DNA from 2 places in the Psychrobacillus sp. PGGUH221 genome. Region 2 is predicted to be linked to the other one. Evidence: riboswitches for the same ligand, from Rfam matches in the RefSeq annotation. Region 2 holds a riboswitch; the other holds the start of a gene.
The links. Region 2 has a riboswitch for cyclic di-GMP ahead of folE (GTP cyclohydrolase I FolE). Riboswitches for the same ligand answer to the same signal wherever they lie in the genome.
Positions count from the first base shown of each region.

Region 1: another riboswitch for cyclic di-GMP. It lies ahead of PGC35_RS18460 (DUF5667 domain-containing protein); the one in region 2 lies ahead of folE (GTP cyclohydrolase I FolE).

Region 1 covers NZ_JAQMHQ010000011.1:96,933-105,305, reverse strand. The annotation lists gene PGC35_RS18490 (GNAT family N-acetyltransferase) at 32-457, opposite strand; gene PGC35_RS18485 (DUF2512 family protein) at 633-1,043, shown strand; partial or broken gene PGC35_RS18480 (IS3 family transposase) at 1,110-1,514, opposite strand; gene PGC35_RS18475 (hypothetical protein) at 1,668-2,339, opposite strand; gene PGC35_RS18470 (endonuclease MutS2) at 3,234-5,141, shown strand; gene PGC35_RS18465 (small acid-soluble spore protein H) at 5,212-5,391, shown strand; cyclic di-GMP riboswitch class I at 5,773-5,857, shown strand; gene PGC35_RS18460 (DUF5667 domain-containing protein) at 5,942-7,222, shown strand; gene PGC35_RS18455 (SA1320 family protein) at 7,280-8,373, opposite strand, start outside.
Region 2 covers NZ_JAQMHQ010000003.1:287,245-295,617, forward strand. The annotation lists gene PGC35_RS07310 (EAL domain-containing protein) at 1-991, shown strand, start outside; cyclic di-GMP riboswitch class I at 1,627-1,710, shown strand; gene folE (GTP cyclohydrolase I FolE) at 1,828-2,409, shown strand; gene PGC35_RS07320 (6-carboxytetrahydropterin synthase) at 2,426-3,247, shown strand; gene PGC35_RS07325 (SDR family oxidoreductase) at 3,248-3,958, shown strand; gene PGC35_RS07330 (ATP-binding protein) at 3,977-4,963, shown strand; gene PGC35_RS07335 (alpha/beta hydrolase family protein) at 4,896-5,963, shown strand; gene PGC35_RS07340 (acyl carrier protein) at 5,947-6,198, shown strand; gene PGC35_RS07345 (class I adenylate-forming enzyme family protein) at 6,185-7,645, shown strand; gene PGC35_RS07350 (methyl-accepting chemotaxis protein) at 7,642-8,373, shown strand, end outside.

The DNA.
Region 1 (8,373 bases), on a different contig from region 2:
ATGAAAAGTAGTATGTAAAGGTTGAATCTGTTTAAATAATTTCTTTTTCCATTACAACATGTGGAATGCCTGCTTCAAAGAAGACGTCCGAAACTGTCTTATACCCTAAATGAATATAAAATTTTTCAGCATGCGTTTGACCATGCAGCATTAATTTATTTATATTTTGTCGTATAGCGTATTCTTCGATTCCTTGCATTATACATTTACCACTACCGCGTTTTCGCTTATCAGATAAAACACAAATTCGTTCCACCTTACCTATACCGTTTACTATACGGAACCGACCAGTTCCTATCGAGTTTTCACCATCGTATAGTAGAAAATGAACTGAATCATTTTCGTACTCATCTATTTCTTCTTCCATCGGTACAAGTTGTTCATGGACAAAAACTTTTATCCGAATATCAAAAACCGTGTCTAGTTCTTCTTTAGTTTGGACAATCTTCACTTTCAAAATTTTTCAACTCTCTTTCTTAAGCACACTTATACTCATCATATAGGAGATTGTAGCTTATGTGAAAATATTCTAGTAAAAAAAAAGTGATTATATTTCTAATGTCTAAATTATTATGATTCATGAAACTAAGTACAGGGTAAAGAATAGGAGAAGATAATAAGGAGGTAGAATAATGGATCATTTAAAAGCACTCGGTATCAAATTTGTTATGATTGCAGCGGTTCTTTTAATTATATTAACCCTGTTATTCGATGTTCCTTTCATGGATACCGTTTGGACTAGTTTAGTTTTAACCATTTTCGCATATGTATTGGGTGATTTTATTCTCTTTAGATTGGCTCCAAAACGATTGCGTAATATTATGGCTACTATTGCTGATTTAATCATAGGCTTCCTTGTCATTTGGTATATGTTAATTGCTCTAACAGATGCTAATGAGAATCTTGCAGTTGGTGCTATCATATCTGCAATTGTTATAGCTTTAGGAGAATGGTTTTTCCATAAATACCTTGATCGCACAGTTTTCGTGGGAAAACAAATATCAAAGTTGGATGAGGTTTCAGGAGTAGCTAAAAAGCATTAGAATGAAAATAAAAGCATCTAAGCGAATATGAAGGCTGATCTGACCCAATAAAGTTAGACAAATAGTTTAAGCAGCTTCTAAGACCTGAGTTCGGTATTCTACTGGACTTAGGTCTTTTAATTTTGCCTTCATTCGTTTATGGTTGTAATACTCGATATATTCATGTAGTTCACGTTCAAAATGTTCCATACTCTCAAACTCTTGTAGATAAAGAAGCTCGGACTTTAATAAGCCAAAGAAGTTCTCAATAACTGCGTTATCTAAACAATTACCCTTACGGGACATACTTTGCTTTATATTGTGTTTCTCTAATGTCTTCTGATACTTCTTCATTTGATAATGCCAGCCTTGATCGGAATGTAGAATGACTTCATTTCCTGGATTTAAATTTCCGATTGCCTCGTCTAACATATCACCTACAAGTTGATAAACTGGACGGTTCATTATCTTGTAAGCAATGATTTCGCCATCCTATTTCCTGATAACTTTCATTGCCTCCTAAATAACGCAATACCATTTTGATTTTTTCTTCGGCTGTAAATCTAGCCATAAAAAACACCCCGCAAATGTTAGTTTAGTGTCTAACATTTACGGGGCAGTTCAGGCTTGGATGCTTTTCTGTTATTAACGAAGGACGATTTCGTGTTCGCCTTCACTATCGATTACAACAAAAACTAGGGAGTTATCTCGCTCGGAAACTGGAAGAGGGACTTGTGAGTATAAGTGGAAGTTTTGCTCTTGTAAGGAGTCGATACTTGCACCTTCCAATTTAGATCCGTCTAATGATTCTGTTGTAGCTAGGAAATCAAATTCATGTTTGTTATCGTAAATTGCCTTAAACTTAACGCTTCCTAATTGATGACCATAACTGAATGAATCTAGTGTGTCATTACTGATAGTCCCTGATAAATGAAGGTAAATTTCTTTATCAGAAATGATACTTCGCTTGTCATCTCCTGTAGAGGATGCAAATTCTTTCGTGAACTCGGCATGATTGATGGTCATGACTATATCTCCGTCCTCATATTCAAATACGATATCCTCTTTTAACAGATTTTCTCCTTGAGGGAGAGCTTTTGTACTAGTACCGTCCGCTTTATCCTCTGATTTATTTTCGGTCTTTTCTGTTTCATCTTTTTGATCACTGTCTTCTGCATTTACTGTTTCAGTTGCTGAAACTTCTGTTGAAACATTTGCATCGGAAACTTCTTTATCTTCCGTTGACTCTTTAGTATCACCGCATGCTGCTAAAATCATGGTTATTGATACCCCTAAAAACAAAAACGCCTTCTTCATTTACCTCATCCCCATATCATTAATTATTTTCATATTATAATTATAGTTACCAAATTTTAAGGCATGCAAGTGAAAATGGGTATAGTTGGTAAAAATAGTACTTTGGAATCTTATTAGATTTGAGTCTAAGATACTAATGTATAAGTATTAAAGACTGTTTATATCGAAAAACACTTCTTTATATCGTTCATAAAGAAGTGTTAATAACAATTAAGATGTTTGCATTGAAAATTGAATGGAGTGGTAAACCTGTTGCCTAATGGATTCTATTGGCTTTCAAAGATGTCTTAAAATTAGATTGGGGATTATAATGTGCCCGATTGACTCTCGTTTTAAATGATGCTATATTGAAAATATTCTTATAAAAGGTGTGGTGAAGTATGTCTGAAGTAGGTATGAACTAATACTGATTTAGTTTAATAAGGCTTTTAAGAACTGGTTATATTCCAGTTTATTTAAGTATGCCTTGTTTCACAGTGTCTATGAGCATTGTGAATACCTACCTTAAAGACTGCTTCCTTTTCCATATATTCGTTTAACATACAAGTATGTTAGATCGAAAAGCATGGCGGGATTTGTCCTGCCATGCTTTTTTTTCTTTCATTGCTTGTTAGTTGATGATTAAATGCCTTGTGCAAATCACTAGGCGAATGCCCGCAGGAGCTTTCTATCCATTTTACGAATTAACGTGAACTTGGAATGGTAGGTGAGATTCTTGCGGGCATTTTTTTATTAATGACAAGCAAGTGTTTTACTCAGAAAATTGTTCAGGCGCTTTCGCCTAAGGTCAAATGCCAATTTGCTCCTGCGCAAAGCTTGTCGCAGAGGAGCGTTTCTGCAGGGGCTAGCAACTAAACGGGAGCTTTCTGTTTTTAAATTTAAGGAGGGTTACACATGAATATGATGACATATGAAAAATTACAATATGACGAATTAAAGGAAATGGTGAAATCACACTGTGTCAGTAGTTTAGGCAAGGAATTACTTGATAAGCTTCAACCAAGCACGAATATTAAGGTGGTACAAAACAGGTTAAATGAAACGACAGAGGCAAGAAAGCTATTGGATGCTGAAAGTCATCTTCCCTTAAAAGGTGTTTCCAATATAAACTTGCAAATGGAAAAGCTTGAAAAGGGAATGATTTTAAGTCCTTCTGAGTTAGTTGCTATATCTGACTTCTTGAGAGGATGTAGAACGATAAAGAAGTTTATGTTGGATAAGGAGTTTTTTGCTCCAGTTCTCCATTCTTATTCTCATTCCATGATGGAATTTAGAGATATCGAAGAAAACATTAATTATTCTATAAAAGGGAATAGAGTAGATTCGGAAGCGAGTAAAGAATTGAAACGAATTCGAAATCAAATAGATAAAGTCGAAGATAAAATTGAAGAAAGGTTAAATAAGTTTTTGAAGAGTAGTACTAATAAAGAGTATATTCAAGAATTTTTTATAAGCAAAAAGGATGATCGTTTTACAATTCCTATAAAAGCTTCCTATAAAAATCAGGTAGCTGGTACAATCGTTGAAATGTCTTCCAAAGGATCTACGGTGTTTATTGAACCTGCTGCAATTTCAAAACTAAATGCAGAATTGGCTGTGCTTAAAGCAGAGGAGTCTATAGAGGAGTACCAAATTTTAGCGACTCTTTCAGGTAGTGTTTTAGAGGAAAATAGACAAATAAACATCAATATTGAACTGATTGGTCAGTATGACATGATTTTTGCGAAGGCGAAGTTTAGTAAAAGAATGGATGGAATCGAGCCGAGGTTAAATAATCATGGATATATTAAACTGACGAATTGTAAGCATCCGCTTTTGTCTGGAAATATTGTGCCGTTAGATTTCGAGATAGGAAAAGGTTATCGTAGCCTAATTATTACAGGACCAAATGCTGGTGGAAAAACTGTCGTTTTGAAAACGATTGGAATATTAACATTAGCTGTCATGTCAGGATTTCATATTTCGGCCGATGAAGGTACAGAAATAGCAGTGTTTGATCATCTTTATGTAGATATTGGTGACAATCAAAGCATTGAAAACTCCCTTAGTACTTTTTCATCTCATATGAAAAATATCTCAGAGATTATGAGTGCGTCCACGAATAACACGCTACTACTTTTTGATGAAATTGGAAGTGGGACCGAACCGAATGAAGGAGCCGCACTAGCCATTGCTATCCTGGAGGAATTTTATCAAATGGGGTGTATTACAGTGGCTACCACTCATTACGGAGAAATAAAACGCTATTCGGAAATTCATAGTGACTTCATAAATGCAGCAATGCAATTTAACAGTGAAGCGTTAGAGCCGATGTATAAGCTTTTAATAGGTAAGTCAGGAGATAGTAACGCGCTTTGGATTTCAAAGAAAATGAATTTACGTGAAAAGGTATTGCAAAAAGCACAGCACTATATTGAAAATAAAAATTATGATTTAGAACGGGTAAGAGACAATAAAGTTAAAAAGCCGGTACAAATCACAACTAGGGAAGAGCACACTTATGAATTTGAAATAGGGGACAGAGTAAAAATAATGGAACAGAACGATTCGGGAATTGTGTATGAGAAAAAGGACAATTTCAATAATGTATTAGTGTTCTATAATAATGAAATTATAAAGGTGAATGCAAAAAGAATAGAGCTTGAAGTAAAAGCTACAGAGCTTTATCCAGAAGGATATGATGTCAGTACTTTATTTATAAGTTACAAAGAACGGAAATTCCAACATGACATGGAAAGAGGATCTAAAAAAGCGTTGAAGAAAGTTTCTAAAGAAATAAAGAAAGGGCAAAGTGAATGCTGATTTGTTAAGTATATATAAGTAAGATCGGGTAAATATAATAACGATTGAATTTTAAAAGGAGGTAGAAGCAATGAATGCACAACGCGCAGAAGAAATTGTTTTTTCGCCTGATATGATTAATGTAACCTATAACGGTGAAAATATTTATATTGAACATGTAGACAAACAAAATGGAAAAGCGACAATCCATTCCCTTGATGAACCAGAAAATAAACAAAGTGTATCTGTCACAAGCTTAATGGAACAGTAACATAGTTGCACTTACGTGTATAAAAAAGCACCCTATGAGGGCAACTGAAAAACTCTTCGAGGTATCTCTTAGCGAGTATGTGAACGAAATCGTTCACATACTCGCTTTTTGTCTGGACACGTTGATTACCTTTCTTCTATCTAACAACATCATTGTTAAAGTAAATGTAGTTAGGTGCTCCCCAACCGAAGAAACCCTCAATTTAAGCCCATATTTGTCATTTACAACGTACCTTTTTTAGTGAACACACAAATAATGGGGGTGCTTTTCTCCTAGCCGAAAGTACGCAGGAAAATTAGTTAAAAATAGATAGATATCTATAATCTAGTAATATATAATTATCCTTGATAGGGACATGCATTATTTAGATGTAGGTACTTATTCCGAAAAAGGCAAATTTGTCGAAAGATGAAGACGCAAAGTTTCAGACCTAACGCCTAACGGCTATGGTGGCTGAACTACCGAAGAATATGGATGAAAACTTGAAATAAAGTTCAATTCACAGTTCTTCCTTGTATTTCTATTTTTAATAGGAGAGAGGAGTTTTTTTATGTCTAATTTTAAAGGGAATTTGCAAAAAACACTGCTTGCATTTATGTTTGTTGCTTTCATTGTGTTTTTTGTAGGTGTTAGTCCTTCATTTGCAGAAACGAATGATTCCACGACAACAGTAGAGAATGACTCAGAAGTGGAATCTGGAGTTACGGATGATACAAATGATACGGAAGAACCTGCATTATTACCCGGTGATTTTTTCTATTTTCTTAAATCATTGCAAGAAAGTGTTCAATTGGCTTTCACATTCGATGACATGAAAGAAGCAGAATTGCTTAGCGCATTAGCGGAAGAGCGAATTCTAGAAGCGACAGCATTATTTGAGCAAGGTGATGAAGAGAAAGCAATTGAAACACTACAACTAGCGATTGACCAACAAGACGAGGCTTTAGCTAAGTATAAAGAAAGTGTAGAACAAGACAATCCGGATGAAGTTGCTAATGAAGATGATCCAGCTGTTGAAGATGATGCAACGGGAGAAGAATCCGAAGTAGATTCGGCTTATGCTGATTTAGAAGCAAAATTCTCTTCAAATCTTCTTGCTTTACAAGCAGCATTAGAAAAAGTAGAAAATACAAAAGCTAAAGAAGCACTTGCTAAAAATGTTGTAAAAGCGGAAGAAAGATTGGCTAAAAAGATAGAGAAAAAACTAGCTAAGCTTGAAAAAGAGAAAGAAGAAACTTCAGAGGAAGAAGCCACTGAATCTGAGGAACCGATAGAAGAAGTAGAATCAGATGATGCTGTTGCGGATGAAAACACAACAGATTCAAAAGAAGAAATACCTCTAGAAGAGGAAAATGAAGTACAAAAAGAATCTACGGAACAACCAGTAACTGCTTCAGCGGTTATGGTACCTAAAGTTACAGATACTAAGACACCAGCTGCACCAAAAGTACAAGATGCATCTTCGAAAGCGGAGGAGAAAAAACAAGAGGCCGCTAAAAAAGTGGAAGAAGCAAAATTAAAAGCTGAAGAATTAGCTAAAAAAGCTGAAGAAGAGAAAGTAAAAGCAGAAGCTAAACAAAAAGAAGCAGTAGCGAAAGTAGAAGCTAAACAAAAAGAAGCAGCAGCAAAAGCAGAAGCTAAACAAAATGAAGCCGCACTTAAAGCTGAAGAAGCGAAAGCAAAAGCTGAGGCTAAACAAAAAGAAGCAGCAGCGAAAGCTGAAGAAGAGGCTACAAAGGCTGCAGCAAAGAAACAAGAAGCCGAGGCTAAACAACAAGGGAATAAAGACAAGGAAAAATCGAATAACGGGAAAAAAGACAAAGAGGAGTAAATCCCCTTTGTCTTTTTCTTTATTAATAATAATATCTAAATTTTCAGTCATTATAATCTATAGTGTTACACGATGTACCTGTTCTTTTAAAATCTGTATATTTCCAAGTACGTTCTGTGAGATTTCTAATGTAGCTTCAATTGCATTAGCTTTTTCGTCAGATAATTGGTAGATAATGTCGTTAAATAGAAGTTCCATCTCATCTAGTATGGCTAAAGCAGAGACATTATATAGTCGTACATTTTCATATTTCCCAGGTTCAAAAATGGCTGTATCGATATATGGTTTAAAATTATTCAGCATTTCAGGAAGATTCGCAATCATTCTACCAAAACCTTTTCGGAGACCTTCCACAGTTACTTCCATCTCCTCAAGAGGTTCTAACGCACTTTGAACAGCTCTTCTAACTCTTTCCTCGTAATTAGTGAACAAACTAATGAGTAAGCTTACAGGGTTTCCATACAAACCGACGTTTAAAGCAGCCTTGACTGCGATAATAATTCCTGACAATGCAGTTTCTATTAAAAATAGCAATGCTTCTAAGCCCAATAGTATTGGAGTTAATATGGATATTCCGATTGCATTCATATGATTATGGGCTAGCTCCACTTGAATCTCTTTTATTTTCATTCCAACTACTACATAGGAAGAAGACTCAATCGTAAAAACTTCTGTATTTTGCACGGAATCTACGCCATCTTCTAAAGTAGAACCTGAATGAATAGAACTTGCCAAATTACGGTCTTTGTTGTGAAAAGAAATTGCTATGTCATGAACCTGAGTCTCGTAAGCATTTAATTGTTTATATACTTTATCCTTATTTTCATTGACGATGTTAGAGTGAGCGTTTAGTTCCCCTACAACCGCATCTACAAAGAGGTCTTTCCCTCCTTCAAATAACTTGGGAATATCATGCTGAACAATGTTCTGTGCGTTTGCCACTAAGTTATCAACATCTACTTTTAACTGATGTAAATATGCTTTTGCAGGAGCGAAGAGGCCTTCAACATCTATATCAATCGAAAAGATAAATTCAATTATTTCTGCTGGCTTTGAGTTTAAAATGCTATTCAGAACTCTACACCTAGCCTCTGCTGAATCTAGAAGTAATATAAGCTCATCTATGCACTCTTTAATAGTCATTCCTGTTT
Region 2 (8,373 bases):
TTTATCTGTCATTGAAAAGCCTATTAATATAGTTAATTTTCCACCTTTAAATACATCTGCTAGTTTAGGGGTTAGTGTATTTCCAAATGACGGAAGTTGTGTAGATTCTTTAATAACGGCAGCAGACACCGCAATGTATGAAGCAAAGAATATTAAGGGTGATCAATGGAAACGATACGAAAGCGAAATGTTGGAGTCTTTAAATAGAAGGCTTATTATTGAAAAAAGTTTGAAAGAGGCAATTTCAACACAAGCATTTTATACGGTTTTCCAGCCGCAAGTAGACATAATCAAAAATGAAATTGTAGGAATTGAAGTGTTATCTAGGTGGAACCATCCTGAACTTGGCTTTATTTCACCAGATGAATTCATTACTATTGCAGAAGAAACTGATCAAATCAGGATGCTAACAGAATATATAATTGATACCTGTTTATTAATATACAACAAATGGAAAAAAATAACAGGGTTTTCTGGTTTTATTTCATTTAATGTCTCGTCAAGTTTATTGGAAGAGCCTTCATTTATTTCGTTTTTATTATACCAGTTGGAAAAACACTCAATACCAAGAGAAATATTAGAAATTGAGATAACAGAAAATACACAGATTTTTTCTTCTTCTAGCATTCAAAATCATATGAATGATTTACGACGAGCTGGAATTGGAATAGCCATTGATGATTTTGGTGTAGGATACTCAAATCTTTCTTATATAACTAATTTGCCAATAACAAAATTAAAGATAGATAAATTTTTTATAAATTGTATAGGAAGAAGTACAAAAGGTGAAGCTACACTTAGGGCTATTATTGTGCTAGCTAATAATTTGGAAATAAACGTAATTGCAGAAGGGGTAGAAACTATTGAACAAAGAGACTATTTGAAAGAGAATCAATGCTCTTTTGTTCAAGGTTATCTTTATGATAAGCCCCTAAGCGACGGCCAATTTATGGCTCGTTTACAACAGTTCGGTATAAAATATTCCGTTTAACTATAAAATAAAACTATCTTAAGAAAGACAAGTACTTAATTTCTTTATTATTATTTTATATTCATCGGAAGTATTTTAGTGACATTTTGAAGAATAGCTTTCCTAATGGTGATTTTAAGAAGACTGCTTGATGAACGAAATCAAGTAGTCTTTTTGTTTATAATGAGACTTATCTGTTTGGAATACTTTAGACGATTTTGTAGGTGATAATTGGCTAACTAACTGTATTAAATAATTGAAGAATAATGAATTTAACCTCTAAAGTAAAAAAATCAGACTTGCACTGCTAGATTTTGACTTGCTTGACCAGTATTAATAATCTTATTAGCGATGGAATTTGTGAACAAAGATTAAATGATATATATTGAAGTACTAATGCGATTAGTTTTGTTTAGGGAGGACGTTTTAAAGGTAGTTTTTATCTTAAAAAGCTTAAATCTTCGCTAATGTAAATTCCAATATTAGTCTGTTTTGATTTTTGAACCACCAAGGTTAGGCCTAAAGGCCTAATTTTTGTTTTCTAGTATTAATTAAGTGTACCTAAAGATATATTTAATTTTGTATTGCTTTTTTAGTACATTTAGGTTATATATATAGAATAAAGAAGTACATAAGATATAAAATCTTATATTTTTCTTCGATAATAGAAAACTTGTCGAAAGGCAAGGACGCAAAGCCACGGGTCTAAGGTTTAATACTAAGATCGCCGGGTTGCCGAAAAGAATTGGTTTCTAAGATAAATTAGACTAATCAGACACTCTGATATAGTCTCTTTGAGTCCGCCCAATTTTTGGGGGGACTTTTTTATATATTAATTTAAAAAAGGAGGAAACAGTATGTTAACTGAGACAAGATCGCAAGCAATTATAGAAAGTTATGTACGTGGAATACTTGAGGAAATTGGGGAAAATCCAAATAGAGAAGGATTGTTAGATACACCTAAGCGTGTGTCTAAAATGTATAAGGAAGTATTTTCGGGTGTTGGTATCGATCCACGAACAGCATTAACAACTACTTTTGAAGGTGAGCAATATGATGGAATGATTGTAGTAAAAGATATTGATTATTACACGTTTTGTGAACATCACTTAATCCCTTTCTTTGGGAAAGTTCACATAGGTTATATGCCAAGTGAAAGAATTATTGGATTAAGTAAGTTTGCAAGATTAGTAGAATTAACAGCTCAACGTCCACAAGTGCAAGAAAGAATGACGCAACAAATTTCAAATGCAATATTTGATGTGTTGAATCCAAAAGGAGTCATTGTGAGTGTAGAAGGACAGCACTTATGTATGTGCGCACGTGGTGTCAAAAAGCCAGGTTCATCAACAGTTACTACTGTTAAACAGGGTGTATTTAAAGAAAATGACTCTCTTATAAGAGAGTTTGAAAGAAGTCTTGAATCTGGTCGACGATAGGGGGAAAGGGAAGGGTATGCGTTACTTATCAAGAAGAGTTGATTTTTCTGCTATGCACAGCTATGAAGTAGCAGAGTGGAGCAAGGAAAAAAACAAAGAAGTGTTTGGTCTTTGCAGTAACCCACACGGTCACGGTCATGACTATCAATTAGAAGTTATGGTGAAGGGCAATTTAAGCACACAATCAGGCATTGTAGTCAATACAGTTGATATTAAAGATATAGTTGGAAAAATCGTTGAAAGCGAACTAGATGGAAAATTTATCAATAAAGAAAATGCATACTTTCATAATAAAATACCTACCACGGAGAATATTGTGAATTATTTGTGGGAAACAATTTCACCGGTGTTAAAAGATTGTGAACTTCATAGATTACAGTTGCATGAGAATCCATTTTTATTTGCAACAAAGGAGGAAGGAAATATGGTCAGTTTGACTAGAAAATATCATTTCTGTGCAGCTCATCGACTACACAGCAATAAACTTACTAAGGAAGAGAACCTTAACATATTCGGGAAATGTAACAATCCCTTTGGGCATGGACATAATTATTATCTTGACGTGACCTTGAGTGGAGAACCTAATCCAATTACGGGTATGATTGTCGACTTAGCTAGATTAGATGATATTGTTGAAACTCAAGTACTAAATAAGTTAGATCATAAACATTTGAACCTTGATGTTGAAGAATTTAAAGATTTAAACCCAACCTCAGAAGTTGTTGTTCAGGTCATCTATGACATGCTTTCTCCTCATCTACCAAATTTGCAAAAAACAGGTTTGTGGGAAACAGAAAAGAATTTCTTTGAGTATGCTGGAAATGGAGACTCTAACTAAATGGAAACTCTGAAAAGTAAAGACAAGGTTGTCATGATAACCGGGGCAAGTAAAGGGATTGGTAGAGCAACTGCACAATTATTAGATGAATTGGGATACAAACTTGTTCTAGGTGCTAGAGATACATCTGTCTTAAATGAAGAATTCTCAAGAGAGGCTGTATTGAAGTTAAACGTAGATGTAAGAATTGAAGATTCAGTAAAGCGATTCGTACAACAAAGCATTGATAAATTTGGGAAAATTGATGTATTAATCAATGCTGCAGGACTTGGCGTATTTTCTAATATTGTAGATTCGCAAACTGAGGATTTCGATCAAATGATTGCAGTAAATCTAAGAGGAACATATTTGACTTGCAAATATGTTGCCAAAAATATGAGAAATAGTCAGGAAGGACAAATTCTTAACTTAGTATCTGTGGCAGGAACGACTGCGCTAGCAGGATGTGGTGGATACTCTGCTTCTAAGTTTGGTGTTTTAGGATTAACAAGAGTATTACAAGCTGAATTGAGACATGAAGGAATTCGATTAACATCGGTCATTCCTGGTGCAGTTAGTAGTTCTTTTTGGGATTCTATTGAACCAAAACCAGATTTTGCAGAGATGATTCCTGTCCAATCAATTGCTGAATATTTAGTTTTTTTAATAAATCAGCCAAAACAATCTTCAGTTGATGAAGTTACAATCATGCCACCAAACGGAATTTTATAATAGGAGGTACGGGGGGAATTGAAAAATTCAATTTCAAAATTTCTTCGCAAAGTCCCTAAACCAAACGATAGTTCTCTCCAAACGGTATACCCAAAACTTGAAGAATTTTCATCATTTGAGAATGTGAAAAAGAGCACAATTACAGGATGGATTGCCTACCAAATGGCTAAAAATCTAAGTGTGAATGAGGAGCAAATAGATCTTTTTTTCTTAAAACCATTTATTCAAAAAGATTACCAAGAACACATTGAGCCTGAAGCAGAAACTATCTTGCAATTAGCCCAATCTGCAACTTTATGGATTCAGAATGATTCATTAATAGAGGAAGAAATTAAACAATTAAATCTCTCCCCGGCATATACCAAAGTATTATCTCGTGTAATAAGGGAAGTGCAAACAGAGAAAGATTTACAGGAAAAAGCATACTCCGAATCAAAAGAGATATGGAATGTTTACCGAGATGTCATATATTCTGCTTCGCAAGGTCATTTCCTTTTGGTTGAAAAAACTGATCTTATTCGATATAAGTCTGGCAAACTCTTATGTGAAGCAGAAATTAAGCAAAGAGAAGATATCCCTTTAGCTAGAAACGCCGCAACAGAAGTTTTTGAACGGGTAAATCTAAAACCCTCAAAAATGATGAGTTATAAGTTAATCGTTTCTGAAGCTGTAACTAACGTGCTAAAGCATGCTGAATATGGAAAGCTACTTATTTACCAGGATGAAATAACAAGCACATTACGGGTTATTATTGAAGACACTGGTAAAGGATTTCCACTTAAAATCCTGCCTCAAACTACTTTAATGGCAGGATATTCAACAAAAAAATCAATGGGTCAAGGTTTTAATTTGATGTTAAAAATGGCGGATCAACTCGTTTTAGAAACTTCAACAAGTGGGTCTACCCTAATCCTGATATTAAAAGGAGAAAATGAGAATGTTGAAAACAAACTTGAACCAAGAAATGACCATACAAAAAACAATTATGACAGCCAGGTTATTTGATGGTTTTTGGGAGAGATGGATAGCTCATGGAATTGACCTTGAAGATATTAATAAAGGTAAAAATCAATTTTTTGAAATTGATGATTGGATAAATTATTTTCAACAATGTGCATTTTCATATGAGAATAAAGCCCTCCTTTCTCGTGCTAATTACCAGTTTATACAGGCAGAACAATATTATCGAAAGGCTGGTCTCTATTACAATCTCATGCAATGGATTTATCCGAATCGTTGTGAAGAAAAAATTGGATTTTACAAACAATCCATTGAATTTTTCAAAAAAGCTGATTATATATCCGATGTGCATACTAAAATAGTGAAAGTATCCGTAGAAGGCCATTATTGTGTTGGTAGAGTACGAATACCAACTTATTACAAAGGTTGTATGTTAATCATTAACCCTATTGACTCCAGTAAAGAAGAACTGTACACGTATGAAGAACATTTTCTTAAATTAGGATTTATCACGATCAGTTTTGATGGTCCTGGGCAAGGGGAGTCATTCATACTCAACAATGTAATAGCTACCAACAATCTTTGGCATCTCTTTCTTAATGAAATTATAAATTATGCTCATTTAAGTTTTCCTAATTTAGAGATTAGCTTATTTGGGACAAGCTCAGGTGCTGCATGGGCAATTCATGGTAGTAAACATCCGTTGGTCTTTAAATCAATAGCTGTCAGTCCACCTATTGCGAATAAAGCATCAATACCAGGTTATTTTGAAGAACGATTGGAATATGTAACGGAAAAACCTACGAATATATTACCTAATTTAATTGAAGTAACCGAATGTAAATCCGTCCTCCTTTTTCATGGAAATAAAGATGTAATGGTAACAGATGATGACATTTATAAGTTATTTATAAGTCTTCCAGAACCCAAACACCTTGTTGAATATGCGGAAGAAGGTCATTGCTGTAATAATAAACTTCATGAAGTCCGGGAAATTTCAAAGAAATGGTTAAACTTGGGGGAGAACAATGAAAATTGCATTTGAAATCGTTGCTAAGCATATTTCAGAAATAGCACATGTTCCTATTGACAATATTAAAAAAGAGTCTAAATTTCAAGACGATTTAGGTATAGATTCTTTAAAATTAGTTAATTTATTCATTCAATTAGCAGAGGTTACAGGAGTTGAATTTAATCGATTTTTATTAGCAGAAGACCTTAAAACTGTTGGGGGCATATATTTTGCCATCACAAAAGGAGAAGACAATGACAACAATTAAGGAAATATTTTTCCAAAACAATAATGATGGGGTCGTATTATCTACGTTTTCAAGTAATTATTCGGCCAATGACATAAAATCATCGATGGAACTCTATATAGATATACTCCAGCACGAAGATTTAACGGGGAAGAAAATCGGGTTGTTGATTCCTCATGTTTTTTCGTACTTATCGCTTGTTTTAGCAATTAATCAGCTTGGAGGAACAATAGTGCCACTTAGTTCCCAATTTCGTAAAGAAGATTTAACCGCAGTTCTTGAGTCGCTTGACCCTCATTATGTATTTACAGTGGATGAAGTAGATGGGTTTTCTTTTATTGATACTTTTTCTTTATGGGCTGATAAGAGTGAGAAAAATACGAAGATTTTCAGGACAGACGATTATATAAATTGGAAAACAAAAGAATTTGCTGGATCAAATAGAATATTCAATGCAGAGAAAATGGATTTTATTTGTTGCTCTTCAGGGAGCACTGGCGTTCCTAAAGGTATTGTTGTTAGTGCTGAAACCCTACAATTTTCACTTGAATTTATTATGAATGTGAATAAAATGCAGCATGGAGATCGAATTTTTCTTAATGCACCCCCAAACTCAGTTTTTGGTATATGTGCTTTACTTAGTGGTATATATAGCGGGGCACAGATTGTATTTCCTGATCGGTATGATCTACAAGGAATTGTTAAGTTATTGGAAAAGAAAAAGTGTAATAAGATATTAAGTACTCCTTCAATTTTTAAGTCTATTTATCAAGCTGCCAACGTTCTTAATCCCCAAGTACTGAAAAATCTAGAAATTGTTTCTTTGACTGGAGAAATGATGACGGATGGAATTGTTGATCAGTTTATGAATATGGATACTTGTGAATTTATCGGTATGTATGGAAGCTCTGAGATTGGGGGAGCTATGTATTGTAATTTGAGAGAAAAAATTGAGTTTACCGTAGGTGAGGGTATTCAATATAAATTAAGTGAAAATGAACTTTTGTTAAAATCGCCAGCGGCTTTTTCACATTACTACCAAAACCCAGAATTAACAAAAATGGCTTATGATACAGATGGTTGGTTTTTAACGGGGGACATAGTACGAGAGTCCGATTCTAATAAAATTTCAATAATAGGAAGAAAAAAAGAAATAATAAAAAAAGGCGGACAACAAGTTATCCCAGGTGAAATTGAGAAAGTACTATTGAGTAATGAACATGTAAAACAAGCTGTTGTATTTGGAGTACCCCATCGAGTATTTGGTGAACAAGTTGTTGCATATGTCGTTTTAGAAGGTAAAGAAAATGTACAAGAGTTATATGGGTATTGCCAAAAGCAAATCGCAGGATACAAAGTCCCAGATTATATAGAAGTAATTTTAGAAATACCTCTTATCCAAGGTAAAGTTGATAAATTAACACTCCGAACGATGTTTAATCAAAAGTTTGAAGGAGTTAGCTCATGACAAAGAATAAGACATTAAAACAACAATTTATTATTAAAATGCTCTTAGTGGTAGTAAGTATAGCAACCGTCTCTGGTCTCATTCAATTTTACTTCTTATATCAAGAGGTAAAATTGAATGTTGAAAATGAAGCACAGATGATTAGTCAAAGTATAGAACAAGGCATTAAAAGTACGGATTTAGCTGAGAGAGCAATCGAACAACAAATTGATTATAAAATTGAAAGTATTTCACAGCGAATTAGCGAGCGATTACCAAATAAAGAGATTGATATCACAAATCAGGTTTTGCAAGAAATTAGTAAAGATATGAACATAACTGGAATTTCGATATTTGCGAAGGAAAATGATAAAGTCACCGTCTTCAAATCATCTGAACCGGAAGAAATTGGTTTTTCATTAGAAGGTTTGAGTAAAGAAGGTGATGCTACTTTACATCAATTACTAAATGAAGTAAAGCCTGAGAATTTTGGAATCACGAGTTATATTAATGATAATACGGTTGTTCTTTATACTGCACAAGCTGGCTCAAGGGATAAACCAGAATTTTTCAAGTACGCCTATTATCATAAACCAGGAACGGATTATATTATCAGTATATTTATAGAGGCAAATGAGGTATATCAGTATACTGAGAAAGTTGGACCTCATGTATGGATTGAGAATCTATTAAAAGAAAATGAATATGCGAAAGAAATTGCTGTTTTAAATCCAAGGGTATATGCAGAT